Regions from separate parts of the Microbacterium sp. EB106-03-03-XG65 genome, predicted to be linked through region 2. Evidence: predicted binding sites of a transcription regulator. Region 2 holds the regulator's gene; the other holds the start of a gene.
The links. The regulator LexA, encoded in region 2, represses DNA repair genes until DNA is damaged. The targets are predictions, from matches to a motif close to TCGAACANNTGTTCGA.
Positions count from the first base shown of each region.

Region 1: recA (recombinase RecA) is a predicted target of LexA. The motif match lies at 1,506-1,521, and genes of this name have one in related genera.

Region 1 covers NZ_JBYTEB010000001.1:2,042,390-2,050,265, forward strand. Annotated here, with positions in the region: gene pgsA (CDP-diacylglycerol--glycerol-3-phosphate 3-phosphatidyltransferase) at 1-279, shown strand, start outside; gene AC3WS6_RS09565 (CinA family protein) at 276-758, shown strand; gene AC3WS6_RS09570 (helix-turn-helix domain-containing protein) at 900-1,208, shown strand; gene AC3WS6_RS09575 (DUF3046 domain-containing protein) at 1,227-1,451, shown strand; gene recA (recombinase RecA) at 1,718-2,761, shown strand; gene AC3WS6_RS09585 (regulatory protein RecX) at 3,139-3,633, shown strand; gene miaB (tRNA (N6-isopentenyl adenosine(37)-C2)-methylthiotransferase MiaB) at 3,687-5,237, shown strand; gene miaA (tRNA (adenosine(37)-N6)-dimethylallyltransferase MiaA) at 5,270-6,157, shown strand; gene AC3WS6_RS09600 (dihydrofolate reductase family protein) at 6,207-6,764, shown strand; gene AC3WS6_RS09605 (GNAT family acetyltransferase) at 6,770-7,201, shown strand; gene dapF (diaminopimelate epimerase) at 7,224-7,876, shown strand, end outside.
Region 2 covers NZ_JBYTEB010000002.1:35,639-43,514, forward strand. Annotated here, with positions in the region: gene AC3WS6_RS13360 (histidinol-phosphate transaminase) at 1-751, opposite strand, end outside; gene AC3WS6_RS13365 (LysM peptidoglycan-binding domain-containing protein) at 826-1,188, opposite strand; gene lexA (transcriptional repressor LexA) at 1,469-2,155, shown strand; gene AC3WS6_RS13375 (S9 family peptidase) at 2,203-4,065, shown strand; gene smpB (SsrA-binding protein SmpB) at 4,066-4,542, opposite strand; gene ftsX (permease-like cell division protein FtsX) at 4,649-5,563, opposite strand; gene ftsE (cell division ATP-binding protein FtsE) at 5,560-6,618, opposite strand; gene AC3WS6_RS13395 (DUF2510 domain-containing protein) at 6,757-7,876, shown strand, end outside.

The sequences.
Region 1 (7,876 bases), on a different contig from region 2:
TGGATAGTGGTCGTGATCCTGGTGCGGGAGTGGGGGATCACGATCCATCGCCTGGTCGTGGCGAGGGAGCATGTCGTCGCCGCAGCATGGATGGGCAAGGTCAAGACCGCCGTTCAAGCCGTCGCCCTGTCGTGGGCGGTGCTCCCGCTGCACGTCGTCATCGGCCTCGGTCCGTGGGTGTTGATCACGACCGTTCTGATGGTCCTCGCGCTCATCCTCACCGTTGCGAGCGGCATCGACTACATCGTCGCGCAGGTGCGTGGAGCGCGTAGCCGGTGACCGTCGCCACCGCCCCTCTTGCCGCGCTCGCGGAACGCGGGTGGACGTTGGGCGTGGCTGAGTCGCTCACGGGCGGCGCGGTCTCGGCGGCGCTCGTCTCCGTACCCGGCGCATCCGCAGTACTCCTCGGTGCGGTCGTGGCGTATGCGACGCCGGTGAAGCATTCGCTGCTGGGCGTGGACGAGGCCCTGCTTCACTCCGGCGGTCCCGTGCAGGCCGATGTCGCGCTGCAGATGGCGGATGGCGTGCGCGCGGCTGTTCGCGTGGACGAACGGCCCGCAGACGTGGGGATCGCCACCACAGGGATCGCCGGCCCGGGTTCCCCGGACGGACAGCCGGTGGGCACAGTGCACGTCGCTGTGGTGACCCCGACGTCGATGCGGTGTCGATCGTTCGTCTTCCGTGGCGACCGCGACGAGATCAGAGCCCAGGCGACGGATGCGGTGCTGACTCTGCTCGACAGCGTGGTGCGGGAATAGTCGTCGGCATCGCATGGTTTATCTCTTCGTGCTCACACCGAAAGCACAGCGTCAAAAGGTAGGTTCTGTGAAGGTCAGTACGGCTAGACTGGCGATTCGACCGGGGGAAGCCCCGAGAGAGCGATCTGGGAGGAGGTTCCGATGATTCTCGTACGACAGGAAATCGGCGACGTGTTGAGAGACTTCCGCCTGCAGAAGGGACGCACTCTCCGCCAGGTCGCGAGCAAGGCCTCGGTTGCGCTCGGATACCTCAGTGAGGTCGAGCGGGGACAGAAAGAAGCTTCGAGCGAGATCCTCGCCTCTGTGGCTGACGCTCTCGACGTCCCCATCTCGACCATCATGCGCGAGGTCGGCGACCGCATCTCTGTTCTCGAGGGAATCCAGGTGTTCCCCGACGTCGTTCCCGACGACCTCGTGGCCTCGGTCGAACCCGAGCTCTCGCTCCACTGAACCGAAGCGTTCGTTCCGATGCGTCGAAGTGAATTCCTTCGCGCCGTCGACGCCGAGTTCGGATCGCGCGGGTCGTCGCTCATCAGCGACCTCGTGTTGACCCAGCTGGGTGGTCGCACCGCCGAAGCCGCCCTCGACGACGGCGTGCAGCCTCGCGACATCTGGCTCGCGCTGTGCGTCGAAGCCGAGGTGCCCCTGGAACGTCGTCACGGCGCCGGGCGCCTCGAGCCGCGCCGTCACTGACCCGTGGCCTTCTTCAGGGCCCGGGGCTGCCGACACGAGACATTCGGCGTGTCGTCGAATATCTGTTCGAAATCGGCGTAGTCTTCTGCACAAGTGGTTCAGAGTTTTCGTCATCCCCGTTACTTGGGTGCTCACGACGCAATGTCGGTGGCTCCTCGTACGGTGAAGACAAGCCGAAGAGCTATACGCCTTGTCGGAGAGTTCCGCCCAACCGGGAGGACCGCGACAGCCTACAGGCGGCCCCACGCGAGCATAAGGAGCACGTCATGCCATCACCCGCTGACCGCGAGAAGTCCCTCGAGACCGCACTCGCTCAGATCGATCGTCAGTTCGGAAAGGGCTCGGTCATGCGGCTGGGCAGTGACGAGCGTGCGCCCGTCGCCGTCATCCCGACCGGCTCCATCGCTCTCGACGTCGCACTCGGTGTCGGCGGCCTTCCGCGCGGCCGAATCGTCGAGATCTACGGCCCTGAGTCCTCCGGTAAGACGACGCTCACGCTGCACGCGATCGCGAATGCTCAGCGTGCCGGCGGCATCGCGGCGTTCATCGATGCCGAGCACGCGCTCGACCCCGACTACGCGCAGAAGCTCGGTGTCGATATCGACGCCCTTCTCGTCTCCCAGCCCGACACGGGTGAGCAGGCGCTCGAGATCGCTGACATGCTCGTGCGTTCCGGCGCGATCGACCTCATCGTGATCGACTCCGTCGCCGCCCTCGTGCCGCGCGCTGAGATCGAGGGCGAGATGGGAGACTCCCACGTGGGTCTGCAGGCCCGACTGATGTCTCAGGCCCTGCGAAAGCTCACGGGTGGGCTCAACCAGACCAACACGACGATGATCTTCATCAACCAGCTCCGCGAGAAGATCGGCGTGTTCTTCGGATCGCCCGAGACGACGGCCGGCGGAAAGGCACTGAAGTTCTACGCGTCGGTCCGCATGGACATCCGTCGCATCGAGACGCTGAAGGACGGCACCGATGCGGTCGGTAACCGCACCAGGGTCAAGGTCGTGAAGAACAAGATGGCACCGCCGTTCAAGCAGGCCGAATTCGACATCCTCTACGGGGTCGGTATCTCTCGCGAGGGCAGCCTGATCGACTTCGGCGTCGAGCACGGAATCGTGAAGAAGTCGGGCTCCTGGTACACCTATGACGGCGATCAGCTCGGTCAGGGTAAAGAGAACGCACGGTCCTTCCTGCTCAAGAACCCCGACGTCGCGTTGGCGATCGAGACGCAGATCAAGCAGAAGCTCGGGATCGGCGGCGCTGTCGAAGCCCCGGCTGACGAGCTGGCCGAGCGTCGCCCGGCCTGATCATGGTCAATCGTGAAGACGGGAGCGAGTCCGAGCGGCTCGCTCCCGTCATTCCACTCTTCGGAGCCACCGCGTCAGCCGTAAGCGACTCGTCGACTCCTCGACCGCCGGACACAGCTGACGCTGCAGGGGAGCCCGATGGTGCAACTGCGGTCGACTTCGCACGATGGCGTTCCGTATCGAAAGTCGAAGAACCCAGCGTCGGGGCGCGCGCGCTCGACGCATACACGGATTCCGACGGCTCTCCGAGCGATCGGCATCCTGCTCGCGGCGGGTCCCGTTCCGCGCCCCGACTGCGGGCGGTCGAGCGGACCGATCAGCACGACGGCGCCGGCTCGGCGCTCAGTGCAGCAGCGCTGCAGGAGACTGCAGAAGAGGTGCTCGTTCGAAAGCTGCGCACCCGCTCGCTGTCGATCTCCGAGGCCCGTCTCATTCTTCGAGGTTTCGAGCGCGAGGGCGGACGCCTCGACTCCGAGCAGATCGACGATGTGATCGATGATTTCTGTCGACGCGGCTACCTTGATGACCGTGTGTTGGCTGAGCAGCTGATCACGGCCGGCGTCGAGCGCAAGGGGCAGGGACGGGTCGCCCTGTCGCGGGCGCTGGCGCAGCGTGGCCTCTCCCGTGACGTGATCGATGCTGCGCTCTCCGATCTTCCCGACGACGACGCCGCGCGAGCCCTGGAGTTTGCGCGTGGCAAGGCGTCGTCCCTCGCTCGGCTCGATCACGACACGGCTCTTCGTCGCCTCGTGGGGCAGCTCGCACGTCGTGGCTACAACGGAGCGGTCGCGATGTCAGCGGCGAAGGCCGCTCTCGGCGAGGTGACCCGCGGCCACGCGACCTCGGGAGTGCGCTTCGTCGATTCGGACTGACGGGGTCTTGACGCGACGGTTGCGGCGGCAGTCGCTCGTAGAATGGGATCACCATGACTATCCCGCGCAGTGAACCGACGATCATCGCGTCGTCACCAGCATCAGTCGAGCCAGGTGGGCGTCAGCGCTCATATGAGGTGCGCACGTTCGGTTGTCAGATGAACGTCCACGACTCCGAGCGGCTGTCCGGCTCTCTCGAGAGTGCGGGGTACGTGCGTGCGACCGCTGGCGATGAGGCCGACGTCGTGATCATCAACACCTGTGCCGTTCGTGACAACGCGGCCGGCAAGCTCTACGGCACCCTCGGGCAGCTCGCCTCGGTGAAGAGACGCAAGGACGGGATGCAGATCGCCGTCGGCGGCTGTCTGGCGCAGATGGACAAGCAAGCCGTGCTCGACAAGGCGCCCTGGGTCGATGTCGTCTTCGGCACGCACAACATGGGATCGCTGCCCGGCCTGCTCGAGCGAGCCCGTCACAACGGCGAGGCGGAGCTGGAGATCCTCGAGTCGCTCGAGGTGTTCCCCTCGACGTTGCCGACCAAACGTGAGTCGGCACACAGCGGGTGGGTCTCGATCTCGGTGGGCTGCAACAACACGTGCACTTTCTGCATCGTGCCGAGTCTTCGCGGCAAGGAGAAGGACCGTCGACCCGGTGACATCCTGAACGAGATCCGGCTGCTCGTCGACGATGGAGCGATCGAGGTCACGCTGCTCGGACAGAACGTCAACTCCTACGGCGTCGAGTTCGGTGATCGACAGGCGTTCAGCAAGCTGCTTCGCGCCGTGGGAGAGATCGACGGGCTGGAACGCGTGAGATTCACGAGTCCGCACCCGGCGGCATTCACGGACGATGTGATCGATGCCATGGCGGAGACGCCCAACGTCATGCCCCAGCTGCACATGCCGCTGCAGTCGGGCAGCGATCGCGTGCTCAAAGCGATGCGCCGCTCATATCGGAGCGACAGGTTCCTCGGCATCCTGGATCGTGTCAGGGAGCGGATCCCGCACGCGGCGATCACGACCGACATCATCGTCGGATTTCCCGGAGAGACCGACGAAGACTTCGAAGACACCATGAGGGTCGTCGAGAAGGCCAGGTTCGCCAGCGCCTTCACCTTCCAGTACTCCATTCGCGAGGGAACGCCGGCGGCGACCATGGAGGCTCAGGTCCCGAAGGCGGTCGTGCAGGAACGGTACAACCGTCTGCTCGCGCTTCAGGAGCGCATCTCACTCGAGGAGAATCACGCGCAGATCGGCCGCGAGGTCGAAGTCCTCGTCTCGACGGGCGAGGGCAAGAAGGACGCAGAGACTCACCGCCTCACGGGTAGAGCACAGGACAATCGTCTCGTGCACTTCGAAGTGACTCCAGGGTCGGCCGTGCCGCGGCCCGGCGATGCCGTCATGGTCACCATCTCTCACGCGGCGCCCTTCCACCTGCTCGCCGACGATCCGACAGGCGCCCCGTTGCGTATCCGTCGCACTCGCGGCGGAGACGCGTGGGACCGAGGTCAGGCCGAGTCCTGCGCGGTACCGGCGCCGAGCAGTGCAGACGGTGGACCCCGGGCTGTCTCGCTCGGTCTCCCGACGCTGCGCGTGGGCGTGTGAGGCATCACCCTCGACGGCCGCGTCTGTGGGCCGTGGTCGGAGCGACCGGAACGGGCAAGAGCGATCTCGCTCTCGAGCTCGCAGAAGCGCTGCGCGACCGCGGCAACCCGGCGGAGATCGTCAACGCCGATGCCATGCAGCTGTATCGAGGCATGGATATCGGTACGGCGAAGGTCCCGGAGTCCGAGCGTCGCGGCATCCCTCATCACCTCTTCGACGTGCGGGAGGTCGATGAGGAGGCGGCGGTGGCGTGGTACCAGCCTCTCGCGCGAGCGGCAGTCGCCGACATCCAGACGCGGGGCGGAGACGCGATTCTGGTGGGAGGCTCGGGGCTCTATGTCTCCAGCGTCGTCTACGATTTCGCGTTTCCACCCCGCGATGCCGAGATCCGCGAGCGTCTCGAACGTGAACTCGAGTCGCAGGGCATCGACTCGCTGCTCCAGCGTCTGCGCGCGCGAGATCCTGAGACGGCTGCGCGGGTGGACCCCCGCAATGGGCGACGCGTCGTCCGAGCTCTCGAGGTGCTCGAGCAGGGGGGAACGACGCATGGCGCGGCATTGCCTGACCGGCCAAAATTATGGCTCTCGGATACTCGCATCCTCGGCCTCCGACTCGACCGGGCCGTGCTCGTCGACCGTCTCGACACCAGAGTCGAGCGCATGTGGCAGATGGGTCTCGTTGCCGAGGTCGACGCTCTGCGCGCACGCGGACTCGAGCGTGGTGTGACGGCACGGCGTGCGATCGGTTACGCGCAGGCCCTCGGACAGCTCGAGGGGCGGCTCACCTCCGAAGGGGCGATCGCCGAGACACAGGCGCTCACGCGGCGTTACGCGCGGCGACAGGTCTCGTGGTTCAAGCGCTATCCAGAGCTCACGTGGCACGACGCCCCCGCGCGAGCGCACGACCTTCTCGACTCCTGACGAGGGGCAGAGCTCGCGCGATGTCGGTGGTCGGTGGGAGCCTGAGTGCATGGCGACTCACTACTACACCGCATCCAGTCTCGACGGTTTCATCGCGACCGCCGAGCATTCGCTGGACTGGTTGCTCAAGCAGGAGATCGATGAAGGCGGCCCGATGGCCTACCCGGCGTTCGAGAAGAACGTCGGGGCGCTCGCGATGGGCGCATCGACTTTCGACTGGGTGATGCGACACGAGGAAGGTCGTTGGGGCTACGCGCAGCCGACCTGGGTCTTCACCCATCGCGAGGTCGAATTGCCGCCAGGGGCGGACGTGCGTCGGGTACAAGGCTCTGTGGAGGCACTGCACGATGAGATGGTCGAGGCCGCGGGCGGCAAAGACCTCTGGGTCGTCGGCGGCGGCGATCTCGCAGGCCAGTTCGCCGACGCCGGTCTCCTCGACGAGGTGTGGGTCCAGTTCGCCCCCGTCATGCTCGGAGCAGGCGCGCCGCTTCTTCCGAGGGTCCTCGACCTCGAGCTCATCGAGGTCGCCCGCAATCGCGACTTCATGTGCGGTCGCTATCGGGTCGTCAAGGCCGACGCGCTCCGCGGCCCGGGCTCCGCGAAGTGACCTGGGTGATCCGTCCGTTCGAGCGGAGCGACACCGACGCAGTGATCGGTCTCTGGGAAGAGGCACGGCTCACGCGACCATGGAATGACCCTCGTCTCGACATCGAGCGCAAACTCGCGTTCCAGCCAGAACTCTTCCTGGTCGCGACAGCCCGGGGAGGCGAGGCCGATTCCGCGATCGTGGGCAGCGTGATGGCAGGGTACGACGGGCACCGGGGCTGGCTCTACTATCTGGCGACCGCTCGCTCTCATCGCCATCAGGGCATCGCCCGCGCACTCGTGACGACCGCCGAAGATCTGCTCCTCGCGATGGGATGCCCCAAGGTGCAGTTGATGGTGCGGCAGGGCAACGACGGCGTTCTCGGATTCTATGAAGGGCTCGGATACGAAGAGTTCACGGTGTCGACGACCGGCAAGCGCCTCGTCATCGACCACTGACGAGAATCCCTAGACTGTTCGCATGGTCGCATTCACCAAGGGTCACGGCACAGGCAACGACTTCGTCATCATCGCCGACCCTGACGGAGCCCTGGAGCTGACGGCCGAGCAGGTCGCCGTGCTGTGCGACCGTCACTTCGGCATCGGTGCCGACGGCATCCTGCGAGTGGTCCGCTCCACAGCCATTGCCGAAGGCAGGGCGGCGCTCGATGAAGAGCCCGACGCGGAGTGGTTCATGGACTACCGAAACGCCGACGGTTCGATCGCCGAGATGTGCGGGAATGGCATCCGCGTCTTCGTGCACTACCTCGTACGCTCCGGGCTTGCGACCATCGAGCCGGGGTCGACGCTGCCCATCGGCACACGGGCAGGGATCCGCGACGTCACGCGCAGCGAGACCGGGTATCAGGTCGACCTCGGGGCGTGGAGGCTCTCGGGCGATGACCCCCTCGTGACGACGGAGGGCCTCGCGGTCACGCGGCCTGGCCTCGGAGTCGACGTCGGCAACCCCCATGTGGTCGTGGCTCTCGCGTCCGATGCCGAACTGGCATCACTCGAGTTGCACCGGGCGCCCGAGCTCGAGCCCCGCCTGCCTGCCGGAGCGAACGTCGAGTTCGTCGTGCCCGGAGAGCCTCTCGTCCGGGATGGCATCGGTCACGTGCGGATGCGGGTGTC
Region 2 (7,876 bases):
GACGCAGAGCATCGATGAACGCCGGATCCGCAGCGAGATACCCGACGCGGGCGCCCGCGAACGCGAACGCCTTGCTCATCGTGCGAGACACCGCGAGACGGGGCCGCCCATCGAGCAGAGAGAGGGCTGAAGGAGCATCGCGCGGGGCGAACTCCTGATAGGCCTCATCGACGACCACTATGCCCCGTGACGCCTCGTATACGGCTTCGATCACATCGAGCCCCATAGGGGTGCCCGTCGGATTGTTCGGCGAGCAGAGCAGGATCACGTCGGGATCCGCAGCGGCCACCTGTGCGGCCGCCTCGTCGGGGGTGATCGTGTAGTCGGGCTGGCGCGCGCCGGCGACCCAGCGGGCACCCGTCCCCTGCGAGATCAGCGGATACATCGAGTACGTGGGCGCGAACCCGTAGACGGTGCGCCCAGGCCCCGCGAACGCCTGCATGATGTGCTGCAGAACCTCGTTCGAGCCGTTCCCGGCCCAGATCTGCTCCGGCTCGAGGCCGTGGCCGAGGTAACGCGCGAACGCCTCTCGCAGAGTGGTGAACTCGCGGTCGGGATAGCGGTTCACGTCACGCAGAGCCACGGCGATGTCGTCGAGGATGTCGCTCGAGACAGCATCGGGAACGGGGTGCGTGTTCTCGTTGACGTTCAGAGCGATCGGGAGCGGAGCCTGCGGGGCACCGTATGGGGTGAGTCCGCGGAGGTCGTCACGAAGAGGGAGGTCTGCAAGTGAAACGGTCACCCTTCCCATGGTAGGCCGCGTCTGGAGGGCAGTCATTCAGCGTGACATCGAAGATGTGCGGCTGGTCGGCACGGCGCCGATGGTCACTCCGAGTACTGCGCCGGGATGGCCAGCTCTTCGCCGATCTGCAGAGCGCCACCCTGGAGCAGGTTGAGTCGCGTGATGTCACCGATCACGTCGCGCGGATCTGCCTTCGGCGCGATGCTCTCGGCGATCGACCAGAGCGTGTCCCCCGGCATCACCGTGACGGTCTCGAAAGACGCCACCGCGACATCGTCGTTCGAGGCGATCGCATTGCCGCCGCTGAGTGCGCCGAAGGCGACGCCTGCCGCGAGCGGCAGCGCCGCCAGCGCCAGCACGACTCGACGACCGCGCGCCGTCAGCCGGAGGCGCGTCGTCGGCACTGCCGGGACGATGGCTGCGGTGCTGAAGGTGATGGTGCTCATGTCGTGCTCCTCTGCTGCTCCCGCGCTGGGCGGTGAAGGTGGCGTAGCGTTCGCATTCGCGACTCGGCCGGGAGCCGTGAATGCGAAGCTACGTTCCGAAGGTATCTTCGAATTCGAATGTGTGTCAAGACTTCTTCGAAACCCGCTCCGGAAAAGAACCGACACGCTCGAACAGATATTCCCCATCGCTGCGTTTCTCGGATACGGTTTCGATAGCAACACCCCACCACGGGCCACCGACATTCGAACCGAGACGCCGGGTCGACACCTGAGGAGCATCATGAGCGACAACGCCGCCACCGAGTCAGAGGCTCCGCGCACTCGCCGTCGGAAGAGCCTGAGCCCGAAGCAGATGGCGATCCTCGAGGTCATCCAGACGTCGATCAGCCGCTACGGCTACCCGCCGAGCATGCGGGAGATCGGCGATGCGGTCGGACTCAAGTCGCTCTCGAGCGTCACGCATCAGCTCGGCCAGCTCGAACTGAGCGGGTACCTGCGCCGTGACCCCGGCAAGACGCGCGCGATGGAGGTGCTGATCGATCTTCCCGGCGCGAGCGGCGAGAACCCCGCCGACATCGCGACGCCCGTCGGCGATGCCGCTCTCGTGCCCCTCGTCGGCAGGATCGCCGCAGGCGTGCCGATCACCGCCGACCAGCAGGTCGAAGAGATCTTCCCGCTCCCCCGACAGCTGGTCGGCAAGGGCGATCTGTTCATGCTCAAGGTGTCGGGCGAGTCCATGATCGACGCGGCGATCTGCGACGGCGACTGGGTCGTCGTGCGTTCGCAGGGCAGCGCCGAGAACGGTGAGATCGTCGCCGCGATGCTCGATGGGGAGGCCACCGTGAAGGTTCTCCGGCGCCGCGACGGCCACACCTGGCTGCTTCCGCGCAACTCGGCGTTCGAGCCGATCCTCGGCGATGAGGCCGTGATACTCGGCAAGATCGTCGCCGTGCTCCGCGCCGTCTGAGCGCACCGCACATGCGGTGCCGGCCGCGTTGACCGTAGGGTCGAAGCATGTCGTCGCCCTATGGCTCCTGGTCCTCGCCCTTCTCTCCCGCATCCGTCGCGGCGTCGTCCCCGCGATACGACGGCGCTGCGTTCGTCGGTGACGAGATCTGGTGGGCAGAGTCGGTTCCGACCGAGGGCGGGCGAGTCGCCGTACGCAGTTCTGCGGGACAGGTGGTCCTCCCCGCACCGTGGAGCGCCCGATCGAGGGTGCACGAATACGGTGGCGGGTCCTGGACCGCGGACCCCGCGGGCACCCTCTACTTCGTCGATGCGGCAGACCAACGGGTCAGGCGGATGTCGCGCACCGGTGTGATCCTGCCGCTGACGCCCGCAGGCCCCTCCTACGGTGGCCTCCGCCTCGCCGGCGGACGCCTGTTCGCGGTGCGAGAGGATCTCGATGCCGAACCGCATACGCGAGCCATCGTGGAGATCCCGCTCGACGGCTCCGCAGCCGACGACCACCGGCGTATCCGCACGTTCATCAGCGGAGCGGACTTCTACGCGCATCCTGCCCTGTCGCCCGACGGCACCCGGCTCGCGTGGGTCCAGTGGAACGCGGGCCGGATGCCGTGGGAGAGTGCAGCGCTCGTGGTCTCCGACGGCGAGCACACGACGACTCTTCCGACGCGCGCCGCTCTGCAACCCGAGTGGACCGAGGACGACCAGCTCCTCTACTCCGACGATCCGTCCGGCAGATGGGCCCTGCACCGTCAGGCGCTGCGCGGCGTCTCCGCGCTCGGCCCGGCCGAGCCTTTCGCCGCCACCGATGACGCCGACACCGGCTACGGCCTCTGGGTGCTCGGCAATCGCTGGTACCGCCCGCTTGCCGACGGCCGGGTCGTCGCTGTGCGCACCGAGGGCCGCGACCAGGTCGTGCTGATCGACGCGTCCGGGTCCGCGCATCCTCTCGCGCTCCCCGCCGACGGCCACATCAGTGTCGATGACGTCGCGGGGACCACCGTGCTGCTGTCCGGCACCAGCTCGGCGGGTGCCCCCGGAGTCTGGTGCGTCGACGTCGACACCGGTGAGGTCATCACCGTGACCGGCGGAGGCCCGTCTGACCCGACCTGGGCACCGCCCGCGTCCATGATCGCGGTGGAGGGGCCGCGCGGGCCCGTGCACGCCTTCGTCTACCCGCCCGCCCACCCGCACGAGACTCCCCCGCACGACGAGCTTCCTCCGTACATCGTGCTCGTGCACGGCGGCCCGACGGCCCACGTGACAGGCGCAGCCTCGCCGGCGATCAGCTTCTTCACCAGTCGCGGGATCGGCGTTCTCGACGTGAACTACGCGGGCTCCACAGGGTACGGCCGGGCCTACAGAGAGCGTCTCGACGGCGAATGGGGTGTGGCCGACGTCGATGACGTGATCGCGGCAGCCGAGGGTCTCGTCGACATCGGGTTCGCAGACCCGGCGCGCATCGCGATCAGGGGCGGATCCGCCGGAGGGTGGACGGTGCTCTGCGCGCTCGTGCGCGGCGGCACGTTCACTGCGGGCATCAGCCGCTACGGCGTCGCAGACCTGCGGATGCTCGTCGCGGACACACATGACTTCGAAGCCTCATACATCGACGGTCTCGTCGGTCCGGTTCCCGAGGCCGAGGCGCTCTACATCGAGCGCTCGCCCCTCACCCACGTCGATCGGATCGATGTCCCGGTGCTCCTGCTGCAGGGAGGCGTCGATCGTGTCGTACCCGCATCGCAGTCCGAGGCGATCCGAGACGCCCTCGCTTCCCGGGGAGTCGATCACGAGTACGTGCTGTACCCGGAAGAGGGCCATGGCTTCCGATCCGCGGAGACCATGATCGACTCGCTCCGACGCGAACTGGCGTTCCTGGGGCGTGTCTTCGGCTTCACCCCCGCCGACTGATCACTCTCCGACGCGGTTGCGCAGACGCATGGCCCGTTCGGCCTCGCGGGTGTCCTGACGCTCGCGAAGGGTCTGGCGCTTGTCGAACTCGCGCTTTCCCTTCGCGAGAGCGATCTCGACCTTCGCTCGGCCGTCGGAGAAGTAGAGCTTGAGCGGGATGAGGGTGTAGCCGCCGGCGGACACCGCATGCTGCAGCTTCGCGATCTCCTCGCGATGCAGCAGGAGCTTGCGGATGCGCTTGGCCGAGTGGTTCGTCCAGTGACCCTGCGAGTACTCGGGGATGTGCACGGAATCGAGGAACACCTCGTTGCCCTTGACGAACGCGTATCCGTCGCTGAGATTCGCGCGCCCCTGACGTAGCGACTTCACCTCGGTGCCGGTGAGCACCATCCCCGCCTCGTACGACTTCTCGATGCTGTAGTCGTGACGTGCGCGACGATTGGTCGCGATGACCTTCTCCCCGCGTTCCCTGGGCATGATGTCTCCTGTGCGTCGATGAGCTCAGCGACAGGGGTGTCGCGAGCAGCCTTTCAGTATATACCTGAGCCCGGATGCGTCCCGCGACAGCACGAGCGGCGCCCAGTCAGGTGCGAAGCCAGCGGCGGATCGCGAAGCCTGCGGAGAGCGCGGCGAGTACGACTCCGATCCCGATCAGTACCGGAACCACGAGCGCGGCGTCACTCATCGAGATCCAGGTGGTGATGAACGGCACACGGCCGCGCAAGTACCCTTCGACTCCGAAATGCACGCCGGCGACCACAGCTGCGCTGGCGAGAACCGACCCGAGGAATGCCGCGAACACGCCCTCGAGCACGAAAGGCGTCTGGATGAAGCGGTTCGACGCTCCCACGAGGCGCATGATCCCGATCTCCTTGCGCCGTGCATACGCCGAGAGCCGGATGGTCGTGCCGATCAGGAGGATCGCGGCGATGAGCATGAGCACGGCGACCCCGACGGCGATGTACGTCGCGACGGTGAGTGCGGAGAACAGCGGCTCGAGGTACTGCAGCTGGTCCTGCACCTGCTCGACACCGGTGACGCCGTTGAAGGCCTCGGAGATGACCTGAGATTGGCCGGGGTCCTTCATCGTCACGAAGAAGACCTCGAAGGCCTGATCGGCGCTGATGAGGTTCGCCTGGTCCTCGCCGAGCTGGTCGACGAGCTTCGCGTAGGTGTCTTCCTTGGAGTCGAAGGTCACCTCGCTGATGAGCGGGGCCAGCGCCTCGCCCTCGAGCTGACTGCGCACGGCATCCACCTGGTCCTCCGACGCGCCGCCGTCGATGCACGTCGGCGACTCGGAGATGTCGCTGCACATGTACACGGCGACCTGCGCACGCTCCGTCCAGTAGCCGCGCATGGTGCCGATCTGCGCCTGCATCAGGATGGCCGCGCCGACGAACGTCAGAGACACGAACGTCACGAGCACGACGGAGATGACCATCGAGATGTTGCGCCGAAGACCGACGAGAGCCTCGGTGAGGATGAGACCGATTCTCATGAGGTCGGCCCCACTTCCTCTGCGCCGTCGTCCGAGAGGCCGAGACGATCGGCGACTCCCAGCTCTGCGACGTCGACCTGCGGGACCACTATCGGATGCGTGCGAGAGGCGACCGGAGTCGGCGCGACAGGCTCTGCATCCTCGATCCTGGGCTCGATGGGCGCAGCCTGCGCTTCGGGCGTCTCGGATGCGGTCGGCACGGCGTCGGCAGCGGGCGACTCCGCCCGGCGCTGCGCATGGAGCTCCTCGGCGAGTGCTGCGCGCACCACCGACAGATCGGCGGTCTGACGCTGCACCTCCTGCACGGCCGTGAGCGCCGCGGCCGCGGCTGCACCGCGAACCTCTTCGGGCACAAGTCGCGGGATGTTCGATGTGTCGCCATAACCGCCGTGCACCTCATCGCGCACCATCTCGCCGTCGCGCAGCTCGATGACACGGCGCTGCATCTGATCGACGAACGCCGCTTCGTGGGTGGCCATGAGCACGGTCGTACCGCCGGCGTTGATGCGGGCGAGCAGCTGCATGATGTCGACGGACGTGGCAGGGTCGAGGTTTCCGGTCGGCTCATCCGCGAGGAGCACCTGAGGCCTGTTGACGAGCGCGCGGGCGATGGCGACGCGCTGCTGCTCTCCGCCGGAGAGCTCGTGCGGCATCCGCTTCTGCTTGCCGTCGAGTCCGACGAGCGCGAGCGCCTCGGGCACGGCCTGCTGGATGAAGCCGCGCGACGAGCCCGTCACCTGGAGCGTGAACGCGACGTTCTGGTACACGGTCTTGGACGGCAGCAGGCGGAAGTCCTGGAAGACCGAGCCGATGTGGCGACGGAAGTACGGGACCTTCCGGTTCGCCAGCGACCGCAGGTCGCGTCCCAGCACGGCGACGCGACCGGTACTTGGCACGTCCTCGCGCAGGATGAGTCGCAGACATGACGACTTCCCCGACCCCGATGCCCCGACGAGGAAGACGAACTCGCCCCGTTGGACCTCGAAATCGACGCCGGACAGTGCGGGCCTGGAGGTCCCGCGATAGCGTTTCGTGACGTTCTCGAACCGAATCATGACTTTACGAGCGTAAGCGCGCGGGTTCCTCTGGTCGCGAGCGACACCCCGCCGACGGCTTCCACGTCAGACCCCACTGCTATACATGGAGGTGCGGATCCACGCCCCAGCGTGGACGACGACTCCGAGGGGGATGCGATGACCACGCCTGCAGGTTGGTACGACGATGGATCCGGCCGGCAGCGCTGGTGGGACGGCGCGCAGTGGACGGAGCATTTCGCCCCCGCTGTCGATGCCCCCGTCACCGACGACGCCTCATCCGACGTGGGGACAGCCGAGGAGAACGCCGCGTCCGAGTCGGCGGCATCCGCCGAGACGCACGACGCGATCCAGTCCGTCGCCGCGGTCGAGGTCGGCGCCACGTGGGACGCACCTTCGTCGGAGGGTGCATCCGGTCCGGAAGACAGCCCGTCGACAGACAGCCCGTCTGTCGACGTACCGTCGACAGACGATCCGTCGACAGATGGGGCGCCGGCGTCCGAGACGTCCGCACCCGCCGGACCTGTGCCGCCGTACGCGAACACCGCACCGGAGCCTCCCGCCTACTCCCCTCCCGCCTACTCCCCTCCCGCCTACTCCGCACCCGGCTACGCCGCTCCCGCCTACCCCGGTGCGACTCCGACATCTCCCGGCGCGGAGGCCGCCTCCCCCGGAAGCGCGCCGGGCTACGCCGGTTCACCGTATCCGGGCGCTGCTCCCGCATACGGAGCGCCCGGCGCTTATCCGGTCGCAGCGCCGTCGGCGCCCTCCGGACCGGCGGGGCTCTCGGTGCTCGGGCTCGTCGGCCTCGGCCTCGCGGCACTCGGCACGGTGCTCGCGTGCATCCCGCTCACGTGGATCGCCCTGATCGGCTGGCTGATGCTGGTCGGCGGCTTCTTCGCGTCGCTGATCTCGCTCTTCCTCAAGGGCAGGAAGTGGCCCGGTATCACGGGCCTCATCGTGTCGATCGTGGGCGGCATTCTCGCCGTCATCCTGAGCTTCTTCTTCGCGATCGCCGCTGTCTCCGAGGCGATCCGGGACCTGCCCACTCCGCCACCGTCGAGCGAGTCCGACACGACACCCGCTCCGTCGCCGAGCGCCGATGCCGATGACAGCGACGAGACAGTACAGGTGGAAGTGGGAACGATCGGCGACACCGTGACTCTCCGCTTCCTCGGCGGAAGCGGAGAGGTCACCGTCACCGAGGCGACCTGGACGACGGACGTCGGCACGGGTGTCCCCCCGACGAACGGCGGGTACCTGACGATCGAGACGACAT